2 regions of the Streptosporangium sp. NPDC004631 genome follow, and region 2 is predicted to be linked to the other one. Evidence: riboswitches for the same ligand, from Rfam matches in the RefSeq annotation. Region 2 holds a riboswitch; the other holds the start of a gene.
The links. Region 2 has a riboswitch for cobalamin ahead of ACWEF2_RS17240 (ribonucleoside-diphosphate reductase subunit alpha). Riboswitches for the same ligand answer to the same signal wherever they lie in the genome.
Positions count from the first base shown of each region.

Region 1: another riboswitch for cobalamin. It lies ahead of metE (5-methyltetrahydropteroyltriglutamate--homocysteine S-methyltransferase); the one in region 2 lies ahead of ACWEF2_RS17240 (ribonucleoside-diphosphate reductase subunit alpha).

Region 1 covers NZ_JBSGCR010000008.1:187,284-194,336, forward strand. The annotation lists gene ACWEF2_RS11410 (hypothetical protein) at 1-156, shown strand, start outside; gene ACWEF2_RS11415 (ABC transporter family substrate-binding protein) at 466-2,199, shown strand; tRNA gene ACWEF2_RS11420 (tRNA-Ala) at 2,386-2,458, opposite strand; gene ACWEF2_RS11425 (asparagine synthase-related protein) at 2,687-4,456, shown strand; cobalamin riboswitch at 4,570-4,782, shown strand; gene metE (5-methyltetrahydropteroyltriglutamate--homocysteine S-methyltransferase) at 4,881-7,053, shown strand, end outside.
Region 2 covers NZ_JBSGCR010000015.1:46,177-53,229, reverse strand. The annotation lists gene ACWEF2_RS17250 (pentapeptide repeat-containing protein) at 1-1,301, shown strand, start outside; gene ACWEF2_RS17245 (ribonucleotide-diphosphate reductase subunit beta) at 1,327-2,322, opposite strand; gene ACWEF2_RS17240 (ribonucleoside-diphosphate reductase subunit alpha) at 2,356-4,551, opposite strand; cobalamin riboswitch at 4,672-4,870, opposite strand; gene ACWEF2_RS17235 (Bug family tripartite tricarboxylate transporter substrate binding protein) at 4,875-5,897, opposite strand; gene glmS (glutamine--fructose-6-phosphate transaminase (isomerizing)) at 6,001-7,053, opposite strand, start outside.

The DNA of each region.
Region 1 (7,053 bases), on a different contig from region 2:
GCGGTGATGGGCAACGACCTTCACGTCACGGTCCGGAGCCTGAGCGGTGAGATCGCCCAGACGACGTGTGTCGTGGCCCCCGAGCCTGGAACCGGCGGGAACCCGGCCTGGCCGAACAACTGCGGCGCCTTCGTCAACCTGACGCCGCCGAACTGAGATCCGCCGGAGCCCGGCCGGACGGCCGCGGAAACCGTGGCGGTTGTGCGGGCCGTGGACCGGTGAGTACGCGATACATCGGCGGGCGCCGTGCCGGGGTGACACCCCGGCACGGCGCCCGCCGTATCAATATCCACAAAAATCAGACCAGAGGCGGCGCCATACCGGAGCAGGGGTACTCAGGCGGCACCCATCTCAGATGCACAACACCCGGCTTGTCCTACTTGTCAAGGAAAGAATAATGATGCTCAGCTTTGCTGTACTGAGGCCGATAGGTGATCATATGTCGGATGACTAAGGAGTTCTAGCGTGTTCCGTGCGCGGACGTCTGGCAGGTTCCCGGCCGCACTGGTGGCGGGCGCGTTCGTACTGAGCGCCTGCGGCGGCGCCGGCGCGGCGGGCGGCCCCACGACCTCGAACACGATCTCCGCCGGGGCCAGGAGCATCACCTACGCCTACGAGCAGGAATTCCACTCCTACAACAACAACACCGCCGCCGAGAACGCCATGCGCAACACCGGTCCCCTGCAGCGGGTGCTGACGGGTTTCTGGTTCTACGGCGAGAGAGGCGCGATCACGCCCGACACGGACTTCGGCACCTACCGGAAGACCTCCGACGACCCCCTGACCGTCGAGTACACGATCAGTGACAGGGCGGTCTGGTCGGACGGTACGCCGATCGACTGCGACGACGTGCTGCTCTGGTGGGGTTTCAAGTCCGGAAAGATCAAGGGCTTCTCCACCTCCGGCACCGTCGGGGTCGAGGACACCAGGTTGCCCGCCTGCGACAAGGGGGACAAGAAGTTCTCCCTCGTCTACGACAGGCCCTTCGCGGACTGGGCGGCCGGCGGTCCCGGCGCGACCGAACTGCTCCCCGCCCACGTGGTGGAGAGGCAGGGCGCCCTGTCGGAGGAGGAGTTCATCGCGGCGATCAAGGCGACCGACGCCCGGAAGCTCGAAAAGGCCATCGAGTTCTTCAACAACGGCTGGGTCTCCGAGATCGCGCTCCCCCCCGCCGAGCTGATCCCCTCCTCCGGCCCGTACAAGCTCTCCAAGATGGACGCCGGCCAGTCGTTGACCCTCGTCGCCAACGACCGGTGGTGGGGCGCCCCCGCGGCCACCCCGACGATCATCGAGCGCTTCATCACCCTGGACGAGCAGGCCCAGGCGCTGCACAATCGCGAGGTCCAGATCATCGAGCCACAGCCGGGCCCGGACGTGCTCAATCAACTCAAGGCACTGGAGGGCGTGCGGGTCAACATAACCGACCAGTACACCTACGAGCACCTGGACTTCAACGTCAACTCCAGTCCCTTCAAGGACAGGAGGCTGCGTGCCGCCTTCGCCAAATGCGTGCCCCGGCAGCTCATCGTCGACAACCTGATCAAACCCGTCGTACCGGACGCCAGACCTCTGGAGATCCGCAACGTCGCCCCGTTCCAGGACAACGCCGCGGCGGTCATCGCCGCCGCCGGCGGCGCCGGTGTCCACGGGCGGCAGGACATCAAGGGCGCCAGGGCGCTCGTGGCGAAGGCCGGCAAGACCGGAGTCCAGGTCAAGATCGGCTACCAGACCCCCAACCCGCGCCGCACCGTCGAGGTGCAGCTCATCATCGACGCCTGCAACAAGGCGGGCTTCCAGGTCGTCGACAAGGGCTCAGAGGACTTCTTCGGCACCGTGATGCCCGCCAACGGCTACGACGTGGCCCTGTTCGCCTGGTCCGCCTCCTCACTGATCAGCGGCTGGGCCTCCACCTACACCACACCGACGAAGTGCGACGGCGAGAACAAGGGCAACAACAACGGTTGCTACTCCAGCAGAAAGGTCGACAGGCTCATCGGGAAACTGAACGCGACCGTGGACCCGGACGCGCAGAACCCGATCATCGGGGAGATCGAGAAGGAGCTCTGGGCCGATGTGGCGACCATCCCGCTCTTCCAGCACCCCGGACTGAGCGCGTGGGACGAGGCGATCCGCAACGTCGTCCCGAACCCCGCCCAGTCGACCATCACCTGGAACATGGACCGGTGGAGCCTGTCGTGACCCGCCGGGTGGAGGCCGTACCTGGCGGCGGAGACAGATGCGACCCGCCCCTCCCTTGGACGCCTTCTCGCCGAACGCGGCCGCCGGCGGCCACGTCGTCCTGGGAAAGACGAGATCCCGCCCGGTCGAGGTGACCGGGCGGGATCTCGTCAACGCCCTTCGGGCCGTCTTGAGAACGGCCCGGAGTGGAGCTATGGGGATTCGAACCCCAGACCTCCTCCATGCCATGGAGGCGCGCTACCAGCTGCGCCATAGCCCCTCAAGGTGATGCGATGCCGCCCGGCTTTCGCCTCGGCGGCACCACGCCAGTGTATAGGACATCACGCCCTACCCCGTAACCGCCGAAGAGGCGATCCTGCTGTCCCGGACCCGGCGAACCCGGACATCGCACTGATGAGAGCAGGTGACGGCATCCACCTCATTCCGCCCATGATTTCCCGATGAATACCGCTTCGTCGCGAAAAAACACAACATAAGATCCCTGACCATGCGTGTGTATCTCGGACTGGCGGCCAAACGCCCGGAAGCCGGAATCCCGGACGCGATGGTGCACACCGTCAGGAGCGCGATCGACAGCGCGTTCCCGGCTCCCCCCGAGGTCGTCAGATCCCGCGAGTGGCACCGGCCCGGTATCTCCCTGTTCGCCTGGACCAACGAGCCGGACGACTCCCGGCTGCCGCCCCTGCTGGCCACCGGGCACGACCGGGTGACCGGGGTGAACGGCCATCTGACCGCGCCGGGCGACGTGGACCGGCTGGCGAGCACGCCGGAGCTGAGCACCGAGAGCGTCGGCGGCTGCTTCTCTGCGTTCCGCGCGACCCGTACGGAACTGTCGGCCGCCACCGCGATCCACCGGGCCTGCCCGGTCTACCACGCCGAGAACCCCGACCTGCACGTGATCGGCAGCCGGGCGCTGCTGGTCAGCCTCGCCGCGTTCGGCGAGCGGATCGAGTGGGACGTGCTCGCGCTGCAGGCGATGATCCGCCAGGGCTACTTCCTGTCCGACGAGACGCCCTACCGCGGGGTCACCGCGCTCCCGCCGTCCTCGGCCGTCACCGTCCGGGGCGGCAGCCGTACGATCACCGAGACCCCTCTCCCGGCCGCCGCGTCCGTCCCCACCTCCCGGGGAGGGAGGAAGAAGCTCGTCGAGGGGCTGGCCGACACACTGCTGGCCACCGTGGAGCCGCTGCGCGCGGCGGGCGAACCGGTCAACCTGGCCCTGACCGGCGGCCGGGACAGCCGTCTGGCCGCGGCGGTGCTGCACGCGGCGGGGATCCCGCTCCGCGCGACCACCAACGGTCTGGACGGCCACCCCGATGTGATCATCGCCGGGCGGATCGCGCGGGCACTCGGCATCGAGCACACCGTCATTCCCCCGGCCCGAGCCGAGCGGAAGGACGCGGTGCTGGTCGAGCACCCGCTCGCGCGGACCTACGAGACGCTGCGGACCTGCGAGGGCATGACGTCGGCCTACGAGTCGATCGTCGGTTATCTCCCCTACAACGCCAGGCCCACCATGTCCGGGCAGAGCGGGGAGGTCCTGCGGGCCGGAAGCTTCCTGCTGCTGCAGAGCGACCTGAGCGCCAAGGCGCTGCGCCGCCGGGTGGACGCCACGTTCCTGCGGGATCCGGCGCTGTTCACCGAGGCGGCCAACGAGCACGCGCGTGAGCTGGCCCGGCCCTGGCAGGAACGCGGGGGGCTGGAGGCGCTCGACCACATGTACGTCTCCTACCGGATCGGCCGCTGGCAGGCCGGATCCCGGGCCGGATCACTGCGCCGGGGCGACCCGATCTGGCCGTTCCTCGACAACCGGGTGGTGCGGGCGGCGCTGGGCCTGGACCAGACCTGGCGGCTGTCCGAGGAGGTCATCCACCGGCTCACCACAGGTCTCGCCCCCTCGCTCAGGAACGTTCCGATCGAGGGAAAGCCGTGGCGGTTCACCGTGGGCAGGCGCTACTACCCCTGGCAGCGCAGGCCCGGCTTCCTGACGGCGCCGAAGACCGGCGGAGGCTGGAGCTGGCGGACCGGCCCCGACGAGACGCTGACGGCGGTGCTCCGCGACCACGTCCTCGGTCATCTCGACCTGCTGGCCCCCATCGTCGCCCCCGACGAGGTCCGCAGACTGTTCGCCGACCCGGTGCTCAAGAGGCCCGCCCAGGGCTGGCATCTCTACACCGTGGCCACGATGCTGTCCGGCGTCTATCCGGGCAGGGCCCCCGAAGGACTCACCCCGATCCGGGTCCCCATCCCCTCGTGAGACGGCGCCACGGAGCCGGGCTCTCCGGCCCGTCGTGAACGTGAACAGCACCGTGAACCGGCCTCTGTGACATCCGCCGGGGTCCGTCGGAGAAAAAATCGGAGCGGGCCGGGCTATGCTGCCGGTGCGGCTGGTTCGCCGCTCCCCCACCGGAGCGGCGAGGCAACAGGGAACCCGGTGCGACTCCGGGACTGCCCCGCAGCGGTGAGTGGGAACGACCGCCGTCACACAAGCACTGGGTGGGACAACCACCTGGGAAGCGACGGCCAGTAGGAGCGAGTGCGACGCCCACGAGTCCGAATACCTGCCACCGCCCGCGTGCCGGCCGGCACGCGGTCGTCCATGGCCCCGCGGGAGGGCCGAGGGGATCGCCTTTCCCTCGGCATGCCCGCGCACGGCCGGGTTCCACGAGGGAAAAGGACCCATGAGAGACCAGCGCACCACCGTTCTCGGCTACCCCAGGATCGGCCCCGACCGGGAGTTGAAGAAGGCCGTCGAGGCCTACTGGGCCGGCACGATCGACGCCTCCCGGCTCCGCGCCGTCGGCCGCGACCTGCGCGAGCGCACCTGGACGGATCTCCGCGACGCGGGGCTGACCGACATCCCGTCCAACACCTTCTCCTTCTACGATCACGTCCTCGACACCACCGTCATGCTCGGCGCAGTCCCCGCCCGCTTCGCCGGGCTCGACGGCCTCGACCGCTACTTCGCGATGGCGCGCGGCACCCAGGGCATCGCGCCTCTGGAGATGACCAAGTGGTTCGACACGAACTACCACTACCTGGCGCCCGAGCTCGGCCCCGACACCCGGTTCCGGCTCGACTGGAAGAAGCCGCTGACCGAGTACGGCGAGGCCAGGGAGCTGGGCATCGAGACCAGGCCGGTGCTGGTCGGCCCGCTCAGCTACCTGCTGCTGGCCAAGTCAACCGCCGAGACCACGGCCGGGCCCGCCACCGGATCCCCCGCGGAGACCGGCGAGGCCGGCGGGGAGGCCGGCTTCTCACCGCTGCTGCTCCTGGACGACCTGCTGGACGTCTACGCCGAACTGCTGGAGCGGCTGGCCTCCGCCGGAGTCACCGAGGTGCAGCTCGACGAGCCCGCGCTGGCCGGAGACAGGTCCGTTGAGGAGTTGAAGGCCCTCGCCCGCGCCTACGATCACCTCGGCGGGCTCAGCCACCGCCCCCGGCTGCTGGTGGCCACCTACTTCGGCGAGATCGGCGAGGCGCTGCCGGTGCTCGCGGCGTCCCGGGTCGAGGCCATCGGGCTGGACTTCGTGGCCGGTCCCGGCAACCTCGCCGGGGCCGCGGGACTGGCGGGCAAGACCGTGGTGGCCGGGGTGGTGGACGGCCGCAACGTGTGGCGGACCAGGCTGCCCACCGCGCTGTCCACCTGCGCCGCGCTGCTCGGACTGGCCGGGGAGGTGGTGGTCTCCACCTCGTGCTCGTTGATGCACGTCCCGCTCGACCTGGATCGGGAGGAGGGGCTGCCCGAGGGGCTGGCGTTCGCCCGGCAGAAGGTGGCGGAGGTCGTGGCGATCGGCCGCGCGCTGCGGGAGGGGCCGGAGGCGGTCGTACCCGCCGCGGCGGCGCGCCCCCCGGTGAACGCGCGGGTGCGGGCACGGCTGGAGACCCTGGGAGAGGGGACGGCGCGGGCCGGACACACCGAACGGGCCTCGCTTCAGCGGGCGGCGCTGGAACTGCCGCTGCTGCCCACGACCACCATAGGCTCGTTCCCGCAGACGGACGCGGTACGGCGGGCCCGCGCCGACCTGCGGGCGGGCCGGATCGACCAGGCCGGATACGAGGCGGCGATGCGCGCCGAGATCGACTCGGTGATCGCTCTGCAGGAGGACATCGGGCTGGACGTGCTGGTCCACGGCGAACCCGAGCGCAACGACATGGTGCAGTACTTCGCCGAGCAGCTCGACGGCTACGCCGCCACACAGCACGGCTGGGTCCAGTCGTACGGCACGCGGTGCGTGCGGCCGCCGATCCTGTTCGGGGACGTGGCCAGGCCCGAGCCGATGACGGTGCGCTGGGCGGTCTACGCCCAGTCGCGGACCGACAGGCCGGTCAAGGGCATGCTGACCGGGCCGGTGACCATGCTGGCCTGGTCGTTCGTCCGGGAGGACCAGCCGCTGGCCGACACCGCGCGGCAGGTGGCGCTGGCGCTCCGGGACGAGATCCGCGACCTGGAGGCGGCAGGAATCCGGATCATCCAGGTCGATGAGCCCGCGCTGCGGGAGCTGCTGCCGCTCCGCGCCGCCGACCAGGCCGGATACCTGGCCTGGGCGGTCGGCGCGTTCCGGCTCGCCACCTCCGGGGTGTCCGACTCCACGCAGATCCACACCCACATGTGCTACTCGGAGTTCGGGGAGATCATCGGTGCCATCGGTGACCTGGACGCGGACGTGACCAGCGTCGAGGCGGCCAGGTCCCGGATGGAGCTCCTGGACGACCTGGGCGCCGCCGGATACGCGCGCGGGATCGGCCCGGGGGTCTACGACATCCACTCCCCGCGCGTACCGGAGACCGGCGAGATCGAGCAGGCGCTCCGGCTGGCGATCCGGGCGGTGGAACCGGAGCGGCTCTGGGTCA
Region 2 (7,053 bases):
TGACCGGCAAGCTGCACATGCTCAACTGCTACCTCCCCGAGGACGTCTCCCTGACCGACACCACCACCGTGGGCGTACGGTTCCGCGGGTGCGAGATGGGGCGGATCCGGGCGGCCCGGTGCACGGTCAACGGCCTGCTTGAGTTCGACGGCTCCACGGTCCACAGCGGGATCCGCCTGGACAACGCCCAGGTGAACGGCCAGTTCCGGCTCTCCAGAATGCGGCTGTCGGCTCCCGCGGGAAAGCCCAGGGCCTCGGAGAGCATGCTGGAGGACGCGCGGAGCCCGTTCACCGAGGCGGAGATGCTGGAGCGGGGCATCGGCCAGAGCCAGTGGGCGCTGTGGGCGGGTGGCATGGTCGTGGAGGGCGGGGCGTTCATCCGGGACACCCGGGTCACCGGCGGCCTGCGGATCATCGGGGCGAAGTTCCGCGGCGGGCTCTACCTGCAGAGGTCGGTCATCACCGCGACCGGCCCCTACGCCGTGCAGGCGGACTTCGTGGAGTCGGGGGCCGCGGAGTTCAGCGCGGGGTTCGCCTCGTCGGGCACGATCCGGATGCGGAACGCGCGCGTCAACGGGGTCCTCTCCTTCGACAGCGCGACGATGGAGGCCCCGGGCCGGGTGCTTCACCTCAGCCACGCCCAGCTGGACGAGCTGATCCTGCGGCCGGCCTCCCTCAAGGGGGAGGTCAACCTCGCCTACTCCCGGATCGGCCTCCTGCTCGACAGCCCGGCCAGCTATCCGGCGGGGGTCCTTCTCAACGGGCTGGTCTACGAGGCGCTGCGCGGTGGTGAGTGGACCGTGGCCCAGCGGCTGGCGTGGCTGGCCAGGGACCCGGACGGCTACCGGCCGCAGCCGTACGAGCAGCTGGCCGGCTGGTTCCGCCGGATCGGCCACGAGCCGGACGCCCGCCGGGTGCTGCTGGCCAAGCAGCGCCGCCGCCGCCGCACGCTCAAGCCCACCGGCAAGATCTGGGGCCGGCTGCTCGACCTCGTCGTGGGATACGGCTACCGCCCCTGGCTGGCCGGGCTCTGGGTGGCGGTGCTGCTGACCGCGGGCACCGCGATCTTCGCCGCCGTGCCCCCCGCGCAGATCGACCCGGACGAGATCAGGAACTTCCAGCCGTTCGTCTACACGCTGGACCTGCTCGCCCCGGTGAGCGTCTTCGAGCAGCGGGGGGCGTGGGAGCCGGTCGGCTGGACCCGGTGGCTGGCCTGGACCCTGGTCGCCTCCGGCTGGATCCTGGCCACCGCCCTGATCGCCGGCGCCGCCCGGGTGCTCCGCCCCAGCGGGACACCCTAGGCGTCCCGCGGACGGATCCGTCCCCTCAGAAGGACTCGTCGAAGGCGACGTTTCCCTCGACGGCCACCTGGTAGGCCGAGACCCGCCGCTCGAAGAAGTTGGCCAGTTCCTGAACGTCCTGCAGCTCCATGAACGCGAACGGGTTGGCGGTGCCGTACCGGACGGGCAGCCGGAGCCGGACCAGCCGCTGGTCGGCCACGTACTCAAGGTACTGCCTCATCTGGCCGACGTTCATCCCGAACAGGCCGTCGCCGCACAGGTCGGCCGCGAAGGCCAGCTCGACCTCCACCGCCTCCTCGATCATCTGGGTGACCTGGGCGCCGAGCTCGTCGTCGAAGAGCCCGGGCTCCTCGGCCCGTACGGTGTCCACCACGCCGAAGGCGAACTCCATGTGCATGGACTCGTCGCGGAACACCCAGTTGGTCCCGGTGGCCAGACCGCTGAGCAGGCCCCTGGAACGGAACCAGTAGACGTAGGCGAACGCGCCGTAGAAGAACAGCCCCTCGATGCACGCGGCGAAGCAGATGAGGTTGAGCAGGAACGCCCGCCGGTCGTCCCTCGACTCCAGGCGGGTCAGCCCGCCGAGTGAGTCGATCCAGCGGAAGCAGAACTCGGCCTTGTCCCGGATCGAGGGGATGTGCTCGACCGCGGCGAAGGCCTTGACCCGCTCCTCGTGGTCGGGCAGGTAGGTGTCCAGCAGGGTGAGGTAGAACTGGACGTGCACCGCCTCCTCGAACAGCTGCCTGCTGAGATACAGGCGCGCCTCGGGGGCGTTGACGTGCTGGTAGAGGTTGAGCACCAGGTTGTTGGCCACGATCGAGTCGCCGGTCGCGAAGAACGCGACGAGGCGGTTGATCAGGTGGCGCTCCTCCGGCGTCATCCTGGCCAGGTCGGCCAGGTCGGAGTTGAGGTCGACCTCCTCCACGGTCCAGGTGTTGCGGATCGCGGCCCGGTAGCGTTCGTAGAACTCCGGGTAGCGCATGGGCCGGAGGGTGAGGTCCATTCCAGGGTCGAGCAGCATCGGGCAGGCCTTTCGCGAAGAAAAGGGGGGCGCCTACTGGCAGGCGTCGCAGTACTCGGGGTTCTCCAGGGAGCAGGCCACGGCCTCCGGTTCGGCGACGGTCTGCGCCACGGTGGTCTGCGCGATCCTGGTGGCCGGGCGGGAACGCAGGTAGTAGGTGGTCTTGAGGCCCGACTTCCAGGCGTAGGCGTACATCGAGGAGAGCTTGCCGATGGTCGGCGTGGCCATGAAGAGGTTGAGCGACTGCGACTGGTCGATGTACGGCGTGCGCGCGGCGGCCAGGTCGATGAGCGCCTTCTGCGGCAGCTCCCATGCGGTCCGGTAGAGCGACTTCAGGTCCTCGGGCATGCCGGGAACGTCCTGGATGGAGCCGTCGGCCCGCTTGATGGCGTCCCGGATCACCGGGGTCCACAGGCCACGGGCCGAAAGGTCGCGGACGAGATACCGGTTGACCTGGAGGAACTCCCCCGACAGGGTCTCGCGCTTGAAGATGTTGGAGACCTGGGGTTCGATGCACTCGTAGCAGCCCGCTATGGAGGCGATCGTGGCCGTGGGGGCGATCGCGATCATCAGCGAGTTACGGAGGCCCGTCTCGGCGACCCGCTCCCTGAGCGCCGCCCACTCCGGCGACCGCGCGGCGTCGTAGTGGTCGGGGTGGAGCACCCCGCGAGCGGCCCGGGTCTCGGAGTAGGAGGGGTGACGTCCCCGCTCCACCGCCAGATCCGCCGAGGTGGCGTAGGCGGCGAGCGCGATCTCCTCGGAGATCCGGGTGGACAGCTCCAGCGCCTCCGGCGAGTCGAACGGCAGCCGCAGGGTGAAGAACACGTCCGCCAGGCCCATCAGGCCCAGCCCGATCGGCCGCCACCGCTCGTTGGCGGCGCGGGCCTCGGGGGTCGGGTAGAAGCCCAGGTCGATGGTCCGGTCCAGGAACCGCACGGCGATGCGGACGGTCCGGCGCAGCCGTGCCCAGTCGATGTCCCGGCCGTCCAGGTGGGCGGCGAGGTTGATCGATCCGAGGTTGCACACGGCGGTCTCGGCGTCGCTGGTGACCTCCAGGATCTCGGTGCAGAGGTTCGACAGGTGGATGACGTTCTCGGGCCGGGCCGTCTGGTTGGAGGTCCGGTTGGCTGCGTCCTTGAAGGTCATCCAGCCGTTGCCGGTCTGGGCGAGGGTGCGCATCATGCGGCCGTACAGGGCGCGGGCCGGGATCTGCTTGACGAACCGGCCCTCGGCCTCGGCGGCCCGGTAGGCCTCCTCGAACGCGGCGCCGTACAGGTCGGTGAGGTGCGGGACCTCCTTGGGGTCGAACAGCGACCACACGCCGTCGGCCTCGACCCGGCGCATGAACTCGTCCGGGATCCAGTTGGCGAGGTTCAGGTTGTGGGTGCGGCGGGCCTCCTCGCCGGTGTTGTCGCGCAGTTCGAGGAACTCCTCGACGTCGGCGTGCCAGGACTCCAGGTAGACGCAGGCCGCGCCCTTGCGGCGTCCCCCCTGGTTGACCGCGGCGACGCTGGAGTCCAGGGTGCGCAGCCACGGCACGATGCCGTTGGAGTGGCCGTTGGTGCCCCGGATCAGCGAGCCGCGCGAGCGGACGCGGGTCCAGGCGATGCCGATCCCCCCGGCGTACTTCGACAGCCGCGCGACCTGCCCGTACCGGTCGTAGATGGACTCCAGCTCGTCCCTCGGGGAGTCGAGCAGGAAGCAGGACGACAGCTGGGGCCTGCGCGACCCGGAGTTGAACAAGGTGGGCGAGCTGGGCAGGTAGGACAGGGTCGCCATGAGCGCGTACAGCTCGGCGGCCTCCTCGACCGTCTCCGACAGGCCGCAGGCCACCCGGAGGAAGAAGTGCTGGGGGCGCTCCAGGACCTTCCGGGTCTCGGGGTGGCGCAGCAGGTAGCGGTCGTAGACCGTGCGCAGCCCGAAGTACTCGAAGCGGGCGTCGGCGTCCGGTGCCACCAGCGCGTCGAGCACGGCGGCGTTGGCGGTCACGAACGCGGCCAGCCCGTCCTGGACGAGCCCGGCCGCGTGGGTCGCGGCGACGGACTCGGAGAAGGTGCGGACCCCGTTCCCGGCCGCCTCGTCGGCGATCAGCTCGGCCAGCAGTCCGGCGGCCACCCTGGAGTTCTCCGGGTCGGTGATCACCCGGGCCGCGGCCTCCTCGATGGCCAACCGGCGGTCTGCCGGGTTCCGCCCGATCTCCTCGGCGACGTCGACCAAGGTCTGTGTCACGTGCTACCCCTCGCGCGTTCGTATTCCCCGCACGGCTCTCAACCGGAAGGGACGCACGCGTCACAGACGGTTCCGGGCACGCCGGACCGCCTCGCTCCGCGGGCCCTCCCACGAGGCCCTGGACCAATCACGTCACCGGCAGGTTTTCGGACTCGCGGGCGCCTGGCGCATGCCTACTGGCCGTCGCTTCCCAGGCAGACCTCACCCAGTGCTTCATGACGGCGGTCGTTCCCGCTCACCGCTGCGGGGCAGTCCCGGACTTTCACCGGGTTCCCTCTTACCTCGCCCCGATGGGCGAACCAGCAACGACCAGGATCCTACATCTAGTGCCGCCCGACGCAACTACCCCAACAACTTGTGTCGATAGACCTCATTAATCCAAGCTCGTTGAGCACTCCCCGGGTACGGCGGGTCTCGGTGACGAGCCACTGACGAAAATCGTCGCCGCTCAGGTAGACCCGGTTCCAGCCGTTGGCCGCGCAGACGGCCTGCCAGCGGGGCGAGGCGTCGATCCGGTCGCACAGGGCGAGGGCCTCCTCCCGGTCCCCGGCGCTCATGCCGCGCGGGCCGAGCAGCCCGCACCAGTCGGTGTACTCCAGCCGGACCTCCCGCTCCATCAGCGTCGGCGCGTCGATCCCCTCGATCCGCTCGGCGGAGGAGACCACCAGCGGCCGCACGCGGCCCGCGGCGATGTCCGGCATGAAGGAGCGCGCCGACCCCAGGATCGCGGCCACCCGGCCCTCGTAGAGCGCCTCGGCGGCCTCTGCTCCGCCGGAGTATCCCGCGTAGTCGAGCAGCCGGACGTCCACCCCCAGGCACCTGCCGATCATGCCGTAGAGCACGTGGTCGGAGCCCCCCTCCAGCCGTCCGCCCACCATCATCTCGGCCGGGTTGCGGCGGAGCACCGCGGCGAAGTCCTCGAAGCTGCGCAGCAGGGAGTGCGCCGGGACGACCAGGGCGGCCCAGTCGCCGACCAGCCGGGCCAGCGGGGTGGTGGCCTCCGTCACGGAGTCGGCGTTGGCGATCTCCGCCCCGGCCACCATCGGCATGCCGGTGAGGAGCAGCCTGCCCTCGCGCGCGAACGCGCCCCGGGTGGCGGTGAACGCGCTCAGCGCGGCCACCCCCACGTTGCCCGGGTAGTTGCTCACCTCGACCGCCCGCGCCAGTCCCTCCCCGCGCAGGACCGCGGCCAGCGCGCGGGCGGTCCGGTCCCAGCCCTGCCCCCGCCCCGCGGGCGCGACGATGGTGAGCCGGCCCGCCGGCGCCGCGCCGGAGTCGCCCGCCCTGCCGCAGCCGCCGGCGGCCATGACCCCCAGCGCGAGCGCAAGGAACCGCCTACGGTACATAAGCGTCCTTCCGCCGAGATCCCCCAGACCCCTCAACACTTCACGTTACAGGCATGTCACCATCTGTCACATGCCGGGGGTCACCGTCGGCGGACGGCGGGCATCACTCCACGGTGACGCTCTTGGCCAGGTTGCGAGGCTTGTCCACATCGCGGCCCAGCACCACGGCGGCGTGGTAGGCGAAGAGCTGGAGCGGGATCGACAGCAGGATCGGGTCCAGCTCGGTCTCGTTCCTGGGCACCACGACGCAGTCGTCGGCAAGCCTCGGGTCGGCCGTACGATGCCCGACCATGAGCACCCGCCCGCCGCGCGCGCGGATCTCGCCCAGCGTGGTGAGGTTCTTGTCCAGCAGCTCGTCGTCCGGGACGATCGCCACGGTCGGCATCTCCGGGCCGATCAGCGCCAGCGGCCCGTGCTTGAGCTCACTGGCCGGATAGGCCTCGGCGTGCACGTAGGAGATCTCCTTGAGCTTCTGCGCGCCCTCCCTGGCCACCGGATATCCCCGGACCCGGCCCACGAACATCATGCTCGGCGAGTCGGCGTACTTACGCGCCAGCTCCGCGATCCGCGGCTCCAGCGCGAGGATCTCCTCGATCTGCCCGGGGAGCGCGCGCAGCCCCTCGCAGATGCGGCGGCCGTTCGCCGGCGACAGGTCGCGCACCCGGCCCAGGTGGAGGGCCAGCAGCGCGAAGGCCACCGCGGTCGAGGTGAACGCCTTGGTGCTCGCCACCGAGACCTCGGGCCCCGCGTGCAGGTAGAGGCCGCCGTCGCACTCCCTGGCGATCGCGCTGCCGACGGTGTTGACGATGCCCAGCACCCGGCCGCCCTTGCGCTTGAGCTCCTGGACGGCGGCGAGGGTGTCGTAGGTCTCCCCCGACTGGCTGATCGCCACGTACAGAGTGTCGGCCTCCACGACCGGGCTGCGGTAGCGGAACTCGCTGGCGGGCTCGGCGTCGGCCGGGATCCGCGCCAGCTCCTCGATGAGCTGGGCGCCGATCTGCCCCGAGTAGTAGGCGGAGCCACAACCGATGATCTTCACCCGGCGGAACGACCTGGTCTCCCGCGCGTCCATGTTGAGGCCGCCCAGGTGGGCGATGTGGAAACGGTCGTCCAGGCGTCCGCGCAGCGTCCTGGCCACGGTGTCGGGCTGCTCGGA